DNA from 4 places in the Aeromonas intestinalis genome. Region 3 is predicted to be linked to each of the others. Evidence: predicted binding sites of a transcription regulator. Region 3 holds the regulator's gene; each other region holds the start of a gene.

Region 1 (4,196 bases), on a different contig from region 3:
ACTGTTTGAATCGCTGCAGATCGAGGGAGATGTGTTCGAGCAGATAGGGCAGTTCGATGCCGATCAGGCGCCGCTCGCTGAGGGAGAGCAGCTGCTCTGCCGCCGGGTTGACGAATTGAATGCAGAGCCGCTCGTCCATCAGGATGACGGCGGTCAGCAGGTTGTCCAAGAGTGTCTTGGCGTTGTCCGAGCGGGTTGGCACAGGTTTCTCCCTAAAACGGTGCTGCTCACCGGTTATGCACCGATATGGTGCATTGAGTTTACCCGCATCGGTGCATCACATCACCCCTAATCCGCTTTGGGGGTGGCCTTGGGAGCCGGATCCACCGTGGTTCTGTGCAGGTAAAAGGTGGTTGGCTTGGATTTAGCAAGGATCGTACCGTCTTTGGCGAGCAGCTCGAGCTGCGCCTGATGGGCGCCGCGATCGAGGTTCTCCACCCGGATTGCCAGGCTGTTATGGACCAGAGGGACGGCCTTGCCGTTGAGCAGCAGGCGCAGATCGAACTGTACCGGAGCCTGGGGATTGACCTCGGCCTGGAAGACGATGTTGCCCGTGTTGTCACGCAGGGTACTGCCTGGCTCGGGGGAGAGCAGCTCGACAGACAGCTTGGCGGTCGCCTGTGCCTTCTTGTCATCAACCCCGGTCAGATGATTGAAGTTGTCGACCTGCACCGAGTGGGGGGCGGTGCCGATGAGGGGGGAGACCCGCAGATCGACCTCCTTGGCGCTTTTGCCGGGAGGGGGAGCATCGGTGTAGTGGGTCACGCCGTTGGCATCGACCCAGGAGTAGACCCTGGCAGCCTGGGCGGCGAAAGGCAGTATCAGCAAGAGGCTCAGCATCCATGGCACTGTGTTCATCCATCTCTCCTTGACGGGGTTCAGCTTAATCCTATCAGAGAAAAAACGGCCAGACCGATTGTCGGCAATATGGGGCTGGCATCGATCGATGGGCTGGCGGTTTCTTCCGTGAATGGCGCGTGTACGGGTTGCCGGCCCACCATAAAAAAACCCGCCAGCTGGCGGGTTTTCATGTTGATGACGCAAGGACACCGATTAGACGGAGTAGTACAGCTCGAACTCCAGCGGGTGCGGAGTCATGCGTACGCGATCCACGTCCTGCTGCTTCAGCTCCAGGTAGGAGTTAATGAAGTCATCGCTGAACACGCCACCACGGGTCAGGAACTCGCGGTCTGCGTCCAGGGCGGACAGGGCTTCGTCCAGGGAGCCGGCAACGGTCGGCACTTCGGCGGCTTCTTCCGGCGGCAGGTCATACAAGTTCTTGTCCATGGCGTCGCCCGGATGGATCTTGTTGATGATACCGTCCAGACCGGCCATCAGCTGGGCGGCGAAGGCCAGGTAGGGGTTGGCTGCCGGATCCGGGAAGCGAACCTCGATGCGACGGGCTTTCGGGCTCGGCACCACCGGGATACGGATGGAGGCAGAGCGGTTGCGGGCGGAGTAGGCCAGCATGACCGGGGCTTCGTAGCCTGGCACCAGACGCTTGTAGGAGTTGGTGGTCGGGTTGGCGAAGGCGTTGATGGCCTTGGCGTGCTTGATGATGCCGCCGATGTAGTGCAGCGCCATCTCGGACAGACCACCGTACAGGTCGCCGGCGAACAGGTTGACGCCGTTCTTGGCCAGGGACTGGTGGCAGTGCATGCCGGAGCCGTTGTCACCGAACATGGGTTTGGGCATGAAGGTGACGGTCTTGTTGTAGGCGTGGGCCACGTTGTGGATCACGTACTTCAGCACCTGCACTTCGTCAGCTTTCAGAGTCAGAGTGTTGAAGCGGGTCGCGATCTCGTTCTGACCGGCGGTCGCCACTTCGTGGTGGTGCGCTTCGACCACCTGGCCCATCTCTTCCAGCACCAGACACATGGCGGCACGGATGTCCTGGGAGGAGTCAACCGGCGCAACTGGGAAGTAACCACCCTTGACGAAGGGACGGTGACCCTTGTTGCCGTGTTCGTAATCGGTACCGGAGTTCCAGGCAGCTTCTTCGGATTCGATCTTCACGAAGCTGTGGCCCATGGTGTTGGAGAAGGTGATGTTGTCGAACATGAAGAATTCCGGCTCCGGCCCGAACAGCACGGTGTCGGCGATGCCGCTGGACTTCAGGAAATCTTCGGCGCGCTTGGCGATGGAGCGCGGATCGCGATCGTAGCCTTGCATGGTGGCGGGCTCGAGCACGTCACAGACGATGTTCAGGGTGGTCTCTTCGGTGAAGGGATCCAGCTTGGCGGAGGCCGGGTCCGGCATCAGCACCATGTCAGACTCATTGATGCCCTTCCAGCCGCCGATGGAGGAACCATCGAACATCTTGCCATCTTCGAAGAAGTCTTCATCGACCTGATGGGAAGGAATGGATACGTGCTGTTCTTTACCCTTGGTGTCGGTAAAGCGCAGATCAACAAACTTGACTTCGTGTTCCTGGATCAGGGCCAAAACGTTCTGGGCTGACATGCTAAGTAACCTCCGGTGTTAAAACTCTTTGGGTGAATGCGTCGTCATATTCACATAAGCCAGTATCGTGCCAAGTTTGTGACAGCTTGATTTCAGGGCATTTGCACCGTTTCAGGCTGTCGGGTCACCCGCTCTCGTGCAGTGTTGCGCCTCATAGTGGTGCAGCCTTGGATCCTTTTGGTGCACCAATGTGGTGCGCCAGCGTTCCAACCCCCATCTAAGCAGGCTTTTCAAACGGGGTCTATGATCCTGATCCCCTGTCGTGCACGAATGGTCTGCAATTCTGCTAGGCAGATCACAAAGGCGAGAGTACAATTAGCGCCCAATTTTACCCGGTGATTTGAGGCGAGAATGTTAGAGAATTTACGCAATATTGCGATTATTGCGCACGTTGACCACGGCAAAACGACTCTGGTTGATAAGCTGCTGCAGCAATCCGGCACTCTGGATCGCACCAGCGAAGGTCAGGAACGGATCATGGACTCCAATGATCTGGAACGGGAACGTGGCATCACCATTCTCGCCAAGAACACTGCGATCCGCTGGAACGACTACCGCATCAACATCGTTGATACCCCGGGTCACGCCGACTTCGGTGGTGAAGTTGAGCGTGTACTGTCCATGGTTGACTCCGTGCTGCTGCTGGTCGACGCCGTCGACGGCCCGATGCCGCAAACCCGTTTCGTGACCCAGAAGGCGTTCGCCCAGGGTCTGAAGCCGATCGTGGTCATCAACAAGATCGACCGTCCGGGTGCTCGTCCTGACTGGGTAATGGATCAGGTATTCGACCTGTTTGACAACCTGGGCGCCACCGATGAGCAACTGGACTTCAAGGTTGTTTACGCCTCTGCACTGAACGGCTGGGCCACCATGGATCAGGACGTGCCGTCCGAGAACATGGAACCCCTGTTCCAGGCCATCGTCGACAACGTGGAAGCCCCCAAGGCTGACGCCGATGGCGGTTTCCAGATGCAGATCTCCCAGCTGGACTACAACTCCTACGTCGGTGTCATCGGTATCGGCCGAATCACCCGTGGTCGCGTCAAGACCAACCAGCAGGTCACCATCGTCGGTGCCAACGGCAAGAGCCGTACCGGCAAGGTCGGTCAGGTGCTGGGTTACCTGGGTCTGTCCCGTACCGAAGTGGCCGACGCGCAAGCGGGCGACATCATCGCCATCACCGGTCTGGGCGAGCTGAAGATCTCCGACACCGTCTGTGACAACAACGCCGTCGAAGCCCTGCCGCCGCTCTCCGTTGACGAGCCGACCGTGAACATGACCTTCCAGGTGAACACCTCCCCGTTCGCCGGTAAAGAAGGCAAGTTCGTGACTTCCCGCAACATCCTGGAGCGTCTGAACCAGGAGCTGGTCCACAACGTGGCCCTGCGCGTGGAAGAGACCGAAGATCCGGACAAGTTCCGCGTCTCCGGCCGTGGTGAACTGCACCTGTCCATCCTGATCGAAAACATGCGTCGCGAAGGTTACGAGCTGGCCGTATCCCGTCCGGAAGTTATCCTGCGCACCGTTGACGGCGTTCTGCAAGAACCGTTCGAAACCGTGACTGTCGACGTGGAAGAGATCCACCAGGGTTCCGTGATGGAGCAACTCGGTCTGCGTAAGGGCGAGATGACCAACATGACCCCGGATGGCAAGGGCCGTGTCCGTCTGGACTTCATGATCCCGAGCCGTGGCCTGATCGGCTTCCAGACCGAGTTCCTGACCATGACCTCAGG
Region 2 (4,196 bases), on a different contig from region 3:
ACGGCTCGAAGAACAGCCGCTTGCGCTCGGGTGAGAGTCCGCGCGCCAGCGCCAGGCTGTCATAGACCCCCTCCTTGCACTGGTTGAGCATGGTGCTGGAGATGTCGGTACCGACGATCTGCACCCCGCCCGGCAGGGTACCCGGCCGTTTCACCTGCTGCTCCAGCGCCGTCATGGCGATGGAATAGGGCTCCTGCCCGGAGGAGGAGGCGGCCGACCAGATCTTGATGGGGCGGCCGCTCTTGCCCAGCTCCGGGAAGATCTTGTCGCTGAGCAGCTGGAACGGATAGGTATCGCGAAACCACAGGGTCTCGTTGGTGGTCATGGCGTCCACCACGGCCATCTTCAGCTCCCGCTCCCGGATCCCCATGGAGCGGGTCACCAGTTCAGACAGACTCTCGATACCAAACTGAGTCATCAAGGGCGACAGACGACTCTTGACCAGATACTGTTTGTTGTCACCCAGCACGATCCCGCTCTGTTGCGCCAGAAAATTGCTGAATTGTTTGTATAAGTCGTCCGAAAGTGTCTTCATGCAGTTTTTTCTTCTTTATTAGAGTGCGCCTTGTACGGCCTTGGCCAATTCATCCGGCTGGAACTTGGCGATGAAGTTGTTTGCACCAACCTTCTGGACCATGGCCTGATTAAACACCCCACTGAGGGAAGTGTGCAGAATAACATGCAAATCCTTGAGTGCGGGATTGTTGCGGATCTCGGCGGTGAAGGTGTAACCGTCCATCTCCGGCATCTCGATGTCCGAGATGACCAGGGCAATCTGATCCAGGATGGGCCCCTGCTTGGCCATCTCCAACAGCATGTTGAGGGCCTCGCGCCCATCCTTGGCCAGCACGCACTGCACGCCGATGGCTTCCAGCGCCCGCTGCACCTGCTTGCGCGCCACCGAAGAGTCGTCCGCCACCAGCACCGGGCGGCCATGGGGATTGCGCTCCACGCTGGCGTCCACCAGCTCGGCACTCACCTCGGTGGAGACCGGCGATATCTCGTTCAAAATCCGCTCCACGTCCAGGATCTCCACCAGCTCGCCGTCCACCTCGGTGACCGCCGTCATGTAGTTGATGCGCCCGGCGCCTTTGGGGGGCGGCAGAATGGATTCCCAGTTCATGTTGATGATGCGCTCCACCGAGTGCACCAGGAACCCCTGAATGGATCGGTTGTACTCGGAGATGATGATGAAGCACTTGGAGAGATCCTGGATCGGACGTTTACCCATCGCCATGCTGAGATCGATGACCGAGATGGTCTGGCCACGAATGTGCGCCACCCCGCGGATGCAGGAATTCAGCTTGGGCATGACGGTCAGGGGCGGACACTGCAGCACCTCACGCACCTTGAAGACGTTGATGCCAAATCTTTGACGTCCGTTGAGACGAAACAACAACAGTTCCAACCGGTTTTGTCCCACTAGCTGGGTACGTTGATTGACCGAATCGAGAATACCCGCCATAAACACTCCCTAAAAACGCTGGCATTAATCATGCATATGTCTTCGCATACAGGCTGGCGTGCGTCAGACTCTTGTTGTCTGGGCGGCCAAATTCTGCAGCAAGCATAGTTAACTACGGTGGTATACGTGAACAGCTTATCGACCGGCAAGCAAAAATGATTAGTAGACTTTTCCTCATCTTACTGCCTTTTGTCGGCCTCTCTCAGGCCCGGGCATCCGAGGTCACCCAATACCTGCAGGAGCAGGCACAGGAGTTCGTGCTCGGCCAGCTGGATATCCCCCTGGATGCCCAGGCCGAGGTGACTGCCGCCTCCATCGACGAGCGCCTCCCCTTGAGCCGCTGTGAAGAGGCCCTGACCCTCTCCTTCCCCAGCAAGATAGAGATCCGCCGCAACACCACCGTCTATCTCAAGTGCGAGGGGGACAAGCCCTGGGATCTCTACCTGCCGGTACGGGTCAGCATCCAGAAACCCTATGTCACCGTGGCGGCCCCCGTGGCCAAGGGCGACATCCTGAGCGAGGGCATGCTGACCCTGGCCTATCAGGATCAGACCCTGATCCGTGGCGACTACCTGAGCGACACCGCTCCCCTCATCGGGGTGCGCAGCAAGCGGGAGCTCAAACCCGGCCAGCCCATCCGCCTCACCCAGGTTTGCGTGGTGTGCAAGGGGGACCAGGTCACCCTTAGCGCCGAAAACAGCAGCATGCAGATCAAAACCATGGCCCGAGCCTTGCAAGATGGCAGCTTCGGAGACATGATCAGGCTCGTCAACATCCGCTCGGGCAGGCAGGTGCAAGGCAAGGTCGATGCCGTCGGTTCCGTGGTGGTCACATTCTGATTATTTTGTTAATGCCCGATTTTTTTTCTAAAGTTCTGACCGCCGTCACCGATAACCAGATAAGCGAACAGCAAAGCAGACGAAGGTAACCCTATGGCTATCAACAATATCAACAACTTGGCAAACAGCCGGCTGCAAAACAATGCAACCAGCGTCGCCAGCAAGTCTACGACTTCGGCCGAAGGCAGCCGCGCGACCCCCGTCAAGGCTGACTCTGTCTCCTTGACCAGCGAGGCACAGCAATTGCAACAGATGAGCAAAACCCTCAACACCGTCTCGACCGGTAACGAGAGCCGCGTCGAGAGCCTCAAGAAGGCCATCGCCAGCGGTGAATACAAGGTCGACAGCGAAGCCGTCGCCAAGAAGATGTTCAGCTTCGAAGCGGATCTGGATAAACGCCTCGGATGATGGACTTAGCCGAGCTGTTGCGCGCCCAGGACGACCATCTCTCCCAGATGCAAGGCGTGCTGGCGGAGGAATTTGATCTGCTCAAGCAGCACAGGGCGCTGGCCCTGCCAGCCTTGGCCGAGCGCAAGCAGCAACTGCTGGCTGCCATCGAAACCCTGGATCAGACCCTGGCCAAGCAGCCGGATCTGCGTCAGCAACTGAGCGCCTTCCCCGCGCAGTTGCAGGCCCTGCAAAGCAAACTGGATGCCTGTCAGGAGCAAAACGATCTCAATGGTCGTCTGCTCGAACTCAGCATCATCTCCAATCGCCGTCTGGCCAGCTTCCTCAGCAAGCTCAGAGACAGCAACTCCCTGACCTATGACGCCAAGGGCAACACCCGTTCGGGGACCCGCTCCCTCGGCATCAAGGCCTGATCGCCGCTCTCTTCTCGCTTTTCGTTACAACGCCAGTCGCATCAGCTCGGCCCCATCGGCGCAACCGTGAATGCTCAGGACACCATCCTGATAGCGGCCATAACTTGCCGCCCACTCCCCTCGCGGAAAACAGATAGACCCAGGATTCACCAGCACCCGATCCCCTTCCCGCTTCAGCACGGGCAGATGGGTGTGGCCGCTGATGAACAGGCTGCCCGCAGGCAGGGGCACCGCCTGCGGCTGATAGAGGTGACCGTGGCTCGCGAACCAGCGTCGCCCGTCCACCAGCAGCTGGTTGTAGGGGGCCGTGATGGGGAAATCGAGCAGCATCTGATCCACTTCCGAGTCGCAATTGCCCCGAACCGCCATGATCTGCGGCGCCAGTCGGTTGAGCCGCTCGGCCACCGCCGCCGGGGCATAGCCCTCGGGGACCGGATTGCGCGGGCCGTGATTGAGCAAGTCCCCGAGCAGCAGATAGTGATCCGGCTGCCAGGGGGCGAGCCGCGCCAGCGTTGTCTCCAGCGCAAGCAGGCTGCCGTGAATGTCGGAGATGATGGCGATCTTCATGGTGCGCTCCCTTCCTTTGCGACCGGCGGCTGGCTGAAGTAGAGATCCTTGGTGGCGATGGAACCCTTGAGATTGCTGCTCGGCAGGCCGCGCAGGGAGGGGTCCACCAGCCGCATCTGGTTGTAGTGATAGACGGGGATGACGGGCATCTCGTCCATCAGCATTCGCTCGGCCTGATGGTAGTAGCCGTTGCGGGCCTTGCCATCCAGGCTGTCCGCCGCCTGTTGCAACAGGGCATCGAAGGCGGGATTGCAGTAGCCGCTCTCGTTCTGGGGATCCTGGCAGCGGAAACTGCTGAGCATTGATGATGGTTCAACATAATCACCAAACAAAAATGAACGGGCCAGCATAAAATCACCGCTGTCCTTCGCCACCTGGTAGGCATTCCACTCCATGTTGTTGAGCACCACCTCCACCCCCAGCGGCTTCCACATGGCGGCCACCGCCAGCGCCAGCCGCTTGTGATTCTCCGAGGTGTTGTAGGTCAGGGTCAGCGTGAGGGGA
Region 3 (4,196 bases):
AGCAGGACATGGGCATCGAAGCCCTGTACCAGTTCGAACAGCATCATGGCCGGTCTGGCATGGATGCCCAGCTTGTTTTTGACTTCTACCGAGGCGGAAACGGTCATCTGTGCATCCTTCTGAGCTGTCAGACCTGCGCCGAGCGCTTGTCCAGGGTGCGGTGGCGGATCTGCACGTTCTTGCCGAGCAGGCGAAACGCGCTCGCCAACCGTTCGGCGATGAACACCGAGCGATGCTGGCCACCGGTGCAACCGATCCCCACGGTCACATAGCTGCGGTTGTTTCGCTCCAGATGGGGCAACCAGGTGCCCAGCATGTTCTCGATCTGCTGGATGAACAGCATGACGTCCGTCTGGCTGGAGAGGTAGTTCGCCACAGGTTCATCCCGGCCGGTGAAAGGCTTGAGTTCTGGGATCCAGTGGGGATTTGGCAGAAAACGGGCATCGAACACGAAGTCTGCATCCTTGGGGATGCCGTACTTGAAGCCGAATGATTCAAACACCAGCACCAGCTCGTTCTCTTTCTTGCCGAGCACCCGGGTTTTGATGAGCTCGCTGAGATCGTGAATGCTGAGGTTGGTGGTGTCGATGCGCAGGTCGGCACTGGAAGAGAGGGGCGCCAGCAGGTGGGTCTCCTCCCGGATGGCCTCGTCCAGCGACAGCTTGTTGCGAGAGAGGGGGTGCAACCGGCGACTCTCGCCATAGCGCTTGAGCAGGGTAGTGTTGTCGGCGTCGAAGAAGAAGCTGGAAAACTCCACCCGCCCCTCGCTGCGTACCTGGGCCAGCAGATTCTCCAGCCTATCCGGCTCGGTGGGCAGGTTGCGCACGTCGATGCTGACCGCCAGCTTGTCATACTGACTCTCCACCGAGACGATCAACTGGGGCAACAGATTGACCGGCAGATTGTCTACGCAGTAATACCCCAGATCTTCCAGCACCCGCAGGGCTACCGTCTTGCCGGAGCCCGAGCGACCGCTTACCACGATTAATTGCATCTTGTCCCCCCACGCCAACCTGGCTGTGCCTTGTCCGGCATCAGGCCGAGGTCATGATCTGATAGAGTTCTTCGTCACTGGTCGCCTGACGCAACTGGCGGCAGACGGCCTTGTCACCCAACTTGGATGCCATCAGGGAAAGGGTCTTGAGATGCTGCTTGCACTCGCTTTCCGGCACCAGCAATGCAAAGAGCAGGTCAACCGGTTGATTGTCAATCGAGTCGAAAGGGATGGGTTCGGAGAAGGTCATCAGCACAGCAGTCGGCGCAAAGGCATCGTCAATACGGCCATGCGGAATGGCAATACCGGCACCGATCCCGGTACTGCCCATTTTTTCCCGCGCCAGCAGGCTTTCAAACAACACCTGACGGGAGGTGCCGAGGCGCTCTGCAGCCAGTTCACTGATGATCTCGAGAGCGCGTTTCTTGCTGGTACAGGGGACCGCACTCTTGGTGCAGTCCCGACTCAGTATGTGTTCAAGTTGCATAGTTATTTTTGATTTAATTTATCTTTGTGCTTGATGATCTGTCTGTCCAGTTTATCAAGCAGGGTATCAATCGCAGCATACATGTCGGCATGCTCCGAGTTGGCGAACACCTCACCGCCGCTGACATGCAGCTTGGCTTCGGCAATCTGGTTCAGTTTTTCGACGCTCAACACCACATGCACGTTGTTGATATGGTCAAAGTGACGCTCGAGTTTGGCAAATTTGTTGTTCACATAATCACGCAGAGCTTCGGTAATCTCGACATGGTGTCCGGTCAGGTTAATTTGCATAACGTCTTCCTTTTGTTTGCCTAAACCAGGCGTTTGCGCTGATTGGATGGCGGGATCAACAAGGATTCACGGTACTTTGCGATCGTGCGTCTCGCCACCATAATACCCTGTTCGGCCAGCAAATCCGCGATCTTGCTATCACTAAGCGGCTTGGCGGGGTTTTCCGCCGTCACCAGCTTCTTGATCAAGGCGCGAATAGCGGTCGATGAGCACTCTCCTCCTCCTTCCGTATTCACGTGACTGGAGAAAAAAAACTTCAGTTCAAAGATGCCACGGGGCGTATGCATGTACTTCTGGGTCGTCACCCGCGAGATGGTCGATTCATGCATCTCCACCGCCTCGGCGATGTCGTTGAGCACCATGGGTTTCATGGCCTCTTCCCCATATTCGAAGAATCCCTGCTGCTGCTCGACGATACAGCTGGCCACCTTGAGCAGGGTGTCGTTACGACTCTCCAGGCTCTTGATGAACCACTTCGCTTCCTGCAGGTGGGAGCGGATGAACTGGGTATCCGTGCTGCTGCGCGCGTTGCGGGCCATGGCCGCATAGGTCTCGTTGACGCGAATGCGCGGCGCCGAATCCGGGTTGAGCTCCACCACCCACTTGCTGCCTTTCTTGACCACGGACACGTCCGGGATCACGTATTGGGATTCGCTCTGGATGACGCCGTTGCCGGGTCTGGGTTCCAGCTGCTGGATAAGGTCCAGCACCTCCTTGAGGTCGCTCTCCTTGAGCCGGGTCTTGCGCGCCAGGGTGCGATAGTCACGATTGCCAAGCAGATCCATGTGCTCGCTGATCACTTCCCGTGCCTCGTTGAGCCAGGGCAGATCGGAGGGATACTGGCCAAGCTGGATCAGCAGGCACTCCTGCACGGAGCGGGCGGCGATGCCGAGCGGATCGAAATGCTGCACCCGCTTGAGCACGGCCTCGACCTCATCCAGTTCCACTTCTACCTCGTCACTGCTGACTGCAGCCTGAATATCCTCGAGAGAAACCGTCAGATAACCGGATTCGTCGATGGCATCGATGATGGCGAGGGCGATGGCGGCATCCAGATCGCTGAACGGCGTCAGCCGCATCTGCCACAACAGATAGTCCTGCAGGTTCTCGGTGGTTTCCCCCTGATAGACGCTCTCCTCTCCATCGTGGATGGGGCCAGCGCTCTGGGCCGTCCCGGCGGAGTAGACCTCGTCCCAGGTGGTATCGACGGGCAGCTCGTCCGGCATCTTGTCCTGCGCCATGGCGTCACTGGAATCCAGCTGACTGGCATCGGCCACTTCGACCGGACTGGTTTCCTGCGCCTCGCTCTCCTCTTGCTCCAGCAAGGGGTTGTTGTCGAGCGCTTGCTGAATTTCCTGCTGGAGTTCCAGCGTGGAAAGCTGGAGCAGACGAATCGCTTGTTGTAATTGTGGCGTCATGGTCAGGGACTGACCGAGACGCAACTGTAATGTCGGCTTCATCTACGTCGGGATATCCTTATGTTCAGCGAGGCAGTCACCTAACAAAAATGAGGGAATGCCCCCTTACTATAGACTGAATTGATCGCCCAAATAGACGCGCTTGACCTGCTCATCGGCGAGGATATCCACCGGTGCGCCCTCGGCAATCATCTTGCCGTGGCTGACGATATAGGCCTTCTCACACACATCCAGGGTCTCGCGAACGTTGTGATCGGTGATCAGCACACCCAGCCCACGTTCCTTCAGATGCTGGATGATCTTTTTGATATCGATGACAGAAATGGGATCAACCCCTGCAAAAGGCTCATCCAGCAGAATAAATCTCGGCTCTGCCGCCAGCGCCCGGGCGATCTCGACCCGGCGGCGCTCCCCCCCTGACAGGCTCTGACCCAGGCTGTCACGGATGTGGGTGATGTTGAACTCTTCCAGCAGTTGCTCGACCTTGTCCTCCCGCTCCTCGCTGCTCAATCCCTTGCGGGTCTGCATGACCCCCATCAGGTTGTCGAACACCGACAGACGGCGGAAGATGGAGGCTTCCTGAGGCAGGTAACCGATGCCGTTGCGCGCACGGATGTGCATGGGCTGCAGGCTGATATCCTGATCGTCGATGGTGATGAGCCCGGCATCCCGCTGCACCAGCCCCACTATCATGTAGAAGGAGGTGGTCTTGCCAGCTCCGTTCGGGCCAAGCAGCCCCACGATCTGGCCGGTGCCCACTTCCAGGCTGACGTCACTGACCACCATGCGACGCTTGTAGCTCTTCTGCAAGCCCACTGCTTTTAACACTGCCATGACTGTTGTTTCCTACTTCTTCTGTTCGGCGGGCTTGTCGAAATTCTCGACCTGATCCGGCAGGAACACCGTCTTGACGCGCTGGGTCGGCCCCTTGCTCTCGGCGATCATTTTCTGTTTGACGATGTCGTAGCGGATGAGGTCGCCATTGACCTGGCTGTCTTCCTGCTTGA
Region 4 (4,196 bases), 140 kb from region 3:
AGCCCAGGCTCCCCTTTTCCGTTGGTGCAACGAGGCAACCCTTACCGGCTGGCGTCGGTTTGTGCTAGGATGGAAACCTGTTAACCGGTTACCGTTGATGAAGCCATGGCCAATATTACCGATGTCTCGCGCCTTGCGAATGTATCAAAAGCCACCGTTTCCCGTGTCCTGAGCGGTTCGCGCGGGGTGCGTGAAGAGAGTCGGCTGGCCGTGTTGCAGGCGGCGGAGCAACTGAACTTTCGCCCCAATGCGACCGCTCGCTCCCTCGCCACCCAGGCGACCGACTGCATCGGCGTCATCCTCTCGCCCCAGTTGGGCGGTCATCTGGCCAGCATGTTGCCCCTGATCGACGGATTTCTCACTGAGGCTGGCAAGAGCATGCTGGTGCGTTTCGCCGAAGGGCTGTCCCAACAGCAGCAGGCGGTCGACGAGCTGCTGGGAGGCCGCTGTGACGGCGTGCTGGTGATCGGTGCCAAAGAGGCGCTGCAAGCGGATGAGCGACTGATCCAGCTCGATGGTGTCACCGATTCGGACAACCTCAATCTCGGCTATGACCTGACTTTCGCCACCGAGAGCGCCTGCCGTTTCCTGCTCGGCAAGGGACATCGTCAGCTGGTGCTGATGCTCGATGACAAACACTCTCCCGCCGGAAAGCATGCCATCCAGGGCTATCAGCAGGCGCTGCAACAGCAGTCTCTGCCCTACAACAGCCAGTTGGTGATCGATGGCACCGGCAACCAGCAAGCCCTGCTCGGTCTGCTCAACCGCTATCTGCCTTTCACTGCACTCATCGTGCAGCGCGATACCCTGGCCGCCGATGCCATGCGCCTGCTGCGAGAGTTCAACCTCAGCATTCCGCAGGACGTTTCCGTGATGAGCCTGGAGGGATCCCCGCTGGCGGATCAGCTGACACCGCCGCTCACCTGTATCGAGTACCCGAGCGAGCGTCTGGCGCAGGAGTGCGTGCGTCTGCTGCAGGCCCAGCTGGCCCAGCGCCTGCTCCCCGCCGACGAGCAGTTGAAGTTCCACGGCCGCCTGCTGGTGCGTGAATCCGTAGTCGCGCGCTGACGCTTGACCTTGCCGCTGGCGGCAGCTTTAGGCTGGGATCACATTCACGAGAGGAGAGAGAATATGGCTATTGAACTCACCGTATCCGGCATGTCCTGTGGCGGTTGCGCCGCCAGCCTGCAAAAAGCCCTGCTGGCCCAGAGCGCGGTAACGCAGGCCAAGGTCGACTTCGACAGCAGCAAGGCCGTGGTGGAGAGCACCCTCAGCAAGGCCGAGATCATCGCGCTGATCGAGGCCAAGGGTTTCTCGGCAGAGTGAACTAACGCTATATAGGTATAAAACAGACCAATATTCTGTTTACTTGTTTTTATTGGTGAGAATGATCACTTAAATCCGTTTTAAAAAGCATAAAAATGCTGCAATCAACCCATCAGAAGGATTGCAGCATGACCCTCCCTATCCGCAAGACCCTGCTCGCCGCCGTACTCGGCCTGACCCTTTCACCCCTGGCCATGGCCCTGCCCAGCGTGCACATACTGGCGACCGGTGGCACCATCGCCGGGGCGGGCCAGTCTGCCACCCAGTCCAACTACGAGGCTGGCAAGGTGGCCATCGAGACTCTGATCGCCGCCGTGCCCGAGATGAAGAACGTGGCAGAGGTGCAGGGGGAGCAGGTGGTGAAGATCGGCTCCCAGGACATGAACGACGAGGTGTGGCTCAAGCTCGCCAAGCGGGTGAACGAGCTGCTGGCCAAGGATGATGTGGATGGCATTGTCATCACCCACGGCACCGATACCATGGAAGAGACCGCCTACTTCCTGAACCTCACCGTCAAGAGTGACAAGCCGGTGGTGCTGGTCGGCGCCATGCGTCCCTCCACCGCCATGAGTGCCGACGGTCCGCTGAACCTCTACAACGCTGTGGTCACCGCCTCGGACCCAAGCTCCAGGGGGCGTGGCGTCATGGTCGCCATGAACGATACCGTGCTGGATGCCCGTGACGTCACCAAGACCAATACCACCGGGGTGCAGACCTTTGCCGCCCCGAACTTCGGCCCGCTCGGTTATATCCATAACGGCAAGATCGACTACCAGCGCAGCCCGACCCGCCTGCACACCAGCAAGACCCCGTTCGACGTGAGCAAGCTCGACAAGCTGCCCCAGGTCGGCATCGTCTACAACTACGCCAATGCCACCGACCTGCCCGCCAAAGCCATGGTGGACGCCAAGTTTGACGGCATCGTCAGCGCCGGGGTGGGCAACGGCAACCTCTATCACACCCTGTTCGATACCCTGGCCAAGGCGAGCGAGGACGGCATCCGGGTGGTGCGCTCCGCCCGCGTGCCGACCGGCGCGACTACCCTGGATGCGGAGATCGACGATGCCAAGTACGGCTTCGTGGCCGCCGGCACCCTGAATCCGCAGAAGGCGCGCATCCTGCTGATGCTCTCCCTGACCCAGAGCAAGGATCCCAAGCAGATCCAGCGCTGGTTCCAGGAGTTCTAAGCGCACCTTATCAGATGCACTCAACGGGAGGCTCAGGCCTCCCGTTTTCATTCTCCAAGCCTTGGCACAGTCATTGCTATGGATAGACCACTGTCCACAATGCTCTGGGAAGGATGAACGATGAAACGGTGGATCCAACATTTCTATCAGCTGAACCGCCTCAACTGGCTCATGGTCTGGCTGCTGCTCTGCTGCAGCATCATCCTGCTGTTCCCGGCGGGATTGATGAAGGGAGCCGTCAGCCAGTGGGCCACGGCCCATGCGGCCTGGCTCGGAGTCGGCATGCTGATCGCCATCTCCTATTTCTGCAGCCAGGGTTTCCTGATCTTCTGGGAGTGGGCCTGTGACGAGTGGCAGTCCCGCCGCCAACAGGATCAACTGGCCCAGATGATCGGCTTCCTCGACTTCAACGAGAAGGCGGTACTGCGCGAGTTCGTATTGCAGCGCAAGAGCGTCATAAACCTGCCGATCACCGAGCCCGCCGTCAAAAATCTGATGGATGCCGGGGTGCTGACCTATGCCTATGGCAAGCCGGTGCGGGAAAAGGATGACGAGAACCAGATCCGCGCCCTGATGATCGCGCTGCCGGCACGGCCGCTGCTCACCTACAAGGTGCTGGGGTTGTCTCGCGGCAAGATGAGCGACGAGCAGGTGGAGCAGATCATGAATGCCAGACCCAAGTTCGCCCAGAAGAGCTTCCAGCGCTGAGTTTCACGCATCCTGAATAAAAAAGCCGGACACTGTCCGGCTTTTTGCTGTCTGGGGCGCTTACTCGGTTCTTGCCTTGAGATAGCCGGCGTAGTCCGGCACCTGCACGCTGAAGGCGCGCTGCATGTGCGGGCTGTCCATGATGAAGTCCGCGGTCGCTTCGTTGGTGGCGACCGGAATGTTCCACACCGCCGCGAGGCGCAGCAGGGCCTTCACGTCCGGATCGTGAGCGGCGGCGTTGAGGGGATCCCAGAAGAAGATCATCACGTCGATCTTGCCTTCGGCAATCAGGGCGCCGAGCTGCTGATCGCCGCCCATGGGGCCGGAGAAGAGGCAGGTGATGGGCAGTTGTGCCTGCTTGCCGAGCAGGGTGCCGGTGGTGCCGGTCGCATAGAGATGGTGGAGCTTGAGCTCCTCCTTGCGTCTCAGCACCCAGTTCAGCAAGGGGGCCTTCATGTTGTCGTGAGCCACCAGGGCTACCCGTTTGTGGGGCGCCATCTCACGTGCGATCAGTTCCATGGGATCATCCGTAGCAAAGTGATGGGAATAGGGCTGTATCCTAATCGAAAGCGGCGCCCGCTGTCTTGCCGTGCACCGTAACTGTGATCTTCTCGACGCTTGCGACCAGGGATATCGACGTATTGCCAGCAGCAGGCCGCGCAATGATGGCCCTGTCCGCTGCGTTGGGGGTATGTCTTCCGTGCTGATACAGGCGAGAAAAAACCCGCCGAAGCGGGTTGGGACGCGGCGTCATGCCATCTCCACTTCAGGATGACTCCGAGTGCAGCTGGGATTGCTGGTAGTTTTCCAGACCGATGCGATCGATGAGATCAAGCTGGGTCTCCAGCCAGTCCACATGATCCTCTTCGTCTTCCAGGATCTTCTGGAACAGGTCACGGCTGACGTAGTCATGGACAGATTCGGCATAGGTGATGGCCACCTTCAGGTCGGGGATGGCATCCATCTCCAGCGAGA

The links. Region 3 encodes sigma-54, which starts transcription at its own class of promoters, with help from an activator protein. Its sites were predicted from a motif close to TGGCACNGTTTTNGCTT; they were not measured.
Region 1: the regulator sigma-54 is predicted to act here: its motif matches at 2,520-2,536, upstream of glnA (glutamate--ammonia ligase).
Region 2: the regulator sigma-54 is predicted to act here: its motif matches at 1,485-1,501, upstream of flgA (flagellar basal body P-ring formation chaperone FlgA).
Region 4: the regulator sigma-54 is predicted to act here: its motif matches at 2,576-2,592, upstream of ACW5W7_RS11915 (superinfection exclusion B family protein).

The regions. Positions count from the first base shown of each region.
Region 1 is NZ_JBSTYK010000014.1:45,830-50,025, reverse strand. Features, by position in the region: gene glnL (nitrogen regulation protein NR(II)) at 1-202, opposite strand, end outside; gene ACW5W7_RS16915 (DUF4124 domain-containing protein) at 289-858, opposite strand; gene glnA (glutamate--ammonia ligase) at 1,054-2,463, opposite strand; gene typA (translational GTPase TypA) at 2,815-4,196, shown strand, end outside.
Region 2 is NZ_JBSTYK010000001.1:57,231-61,426, forward strand. Features, by position in the region: gene ACW5W7_RS00255 (CheR family methyltransferase) at 1-535, opposite strand, end outside; gene ACW5W7_RS00260 (chemotaxis protein CheV) at 554-1,465, opposite strand; gene flgA (flagellar basal body P-ring formation chaperone FlgA) at 1,699-2,304, shown strand; gene flgM (flagellar biosynthesis anti-sigma factor FlgM) at 2,398-2,712, shown strand; gene ACW5W7_RS00275 (flagella synthesis protein FlgN) at 2,709-3,125, shown strand; gene yfcE (phosphodiesterase) at 3,150-3,692, opposite strand; gene ACW5W7_RS00285 (peptide ABC transporter substrate-binding protein) at 3,689-4,196, opposite strand, start outside.
Region 3 is NZ_JBSTYK010000008.1:218,984-223,179, forward strand. Features, by position in the region: gene npr (PTS phosphocarrier protein NPr) at 1-107, opposite strand, end outside; gene rapZ (RNase adapter RapZ) at 128-994, opposite strand; gene ptsN (PTS IIA-like nitrogen regulatory protein PtsN) at 1,035-1,481, opposite strand; gene hpf (ribosome hibernation promoting factor) at 1,484-1,771, opposite strand; gene ACW5W7_RS12640 (RNA polymerase factor sigma-54) at 1,792-3,231, opposite strand; gene lptB (LPS export ABC transporter ATP-binding protein) at 3,298-4,023, opposite strand; gene lptA (lipopolysaccharide transport periplasmic protein LptA) at 4,036-4,196, opposite strand, start outside.
Region 4 is NZ_JBSTYK010000008.1:78,335-82,530, reverse strand. Features, by position in the region: gene ACW5W7_RS11930 (LacI family DNA-binding transcriptional regulator) at 106-1,068, shown strand; gene ACW5W7_RS11925 (cation transporter) at 1,132-1,326, shown strand; gene ansB (L-asparaginase 2) at 1,455-2,513, shown strand; gene ACW5W7_RS11915 (superinfection exclusion B family protein) at 2,634-3,221, shown strand; gene ACW5W7_RS11910 (methylglyoxal synthase) at 3,282-3,740, opposite strand; gene bfr (bacterioferritin) at 3,988-4,196, opposite strand, start outside.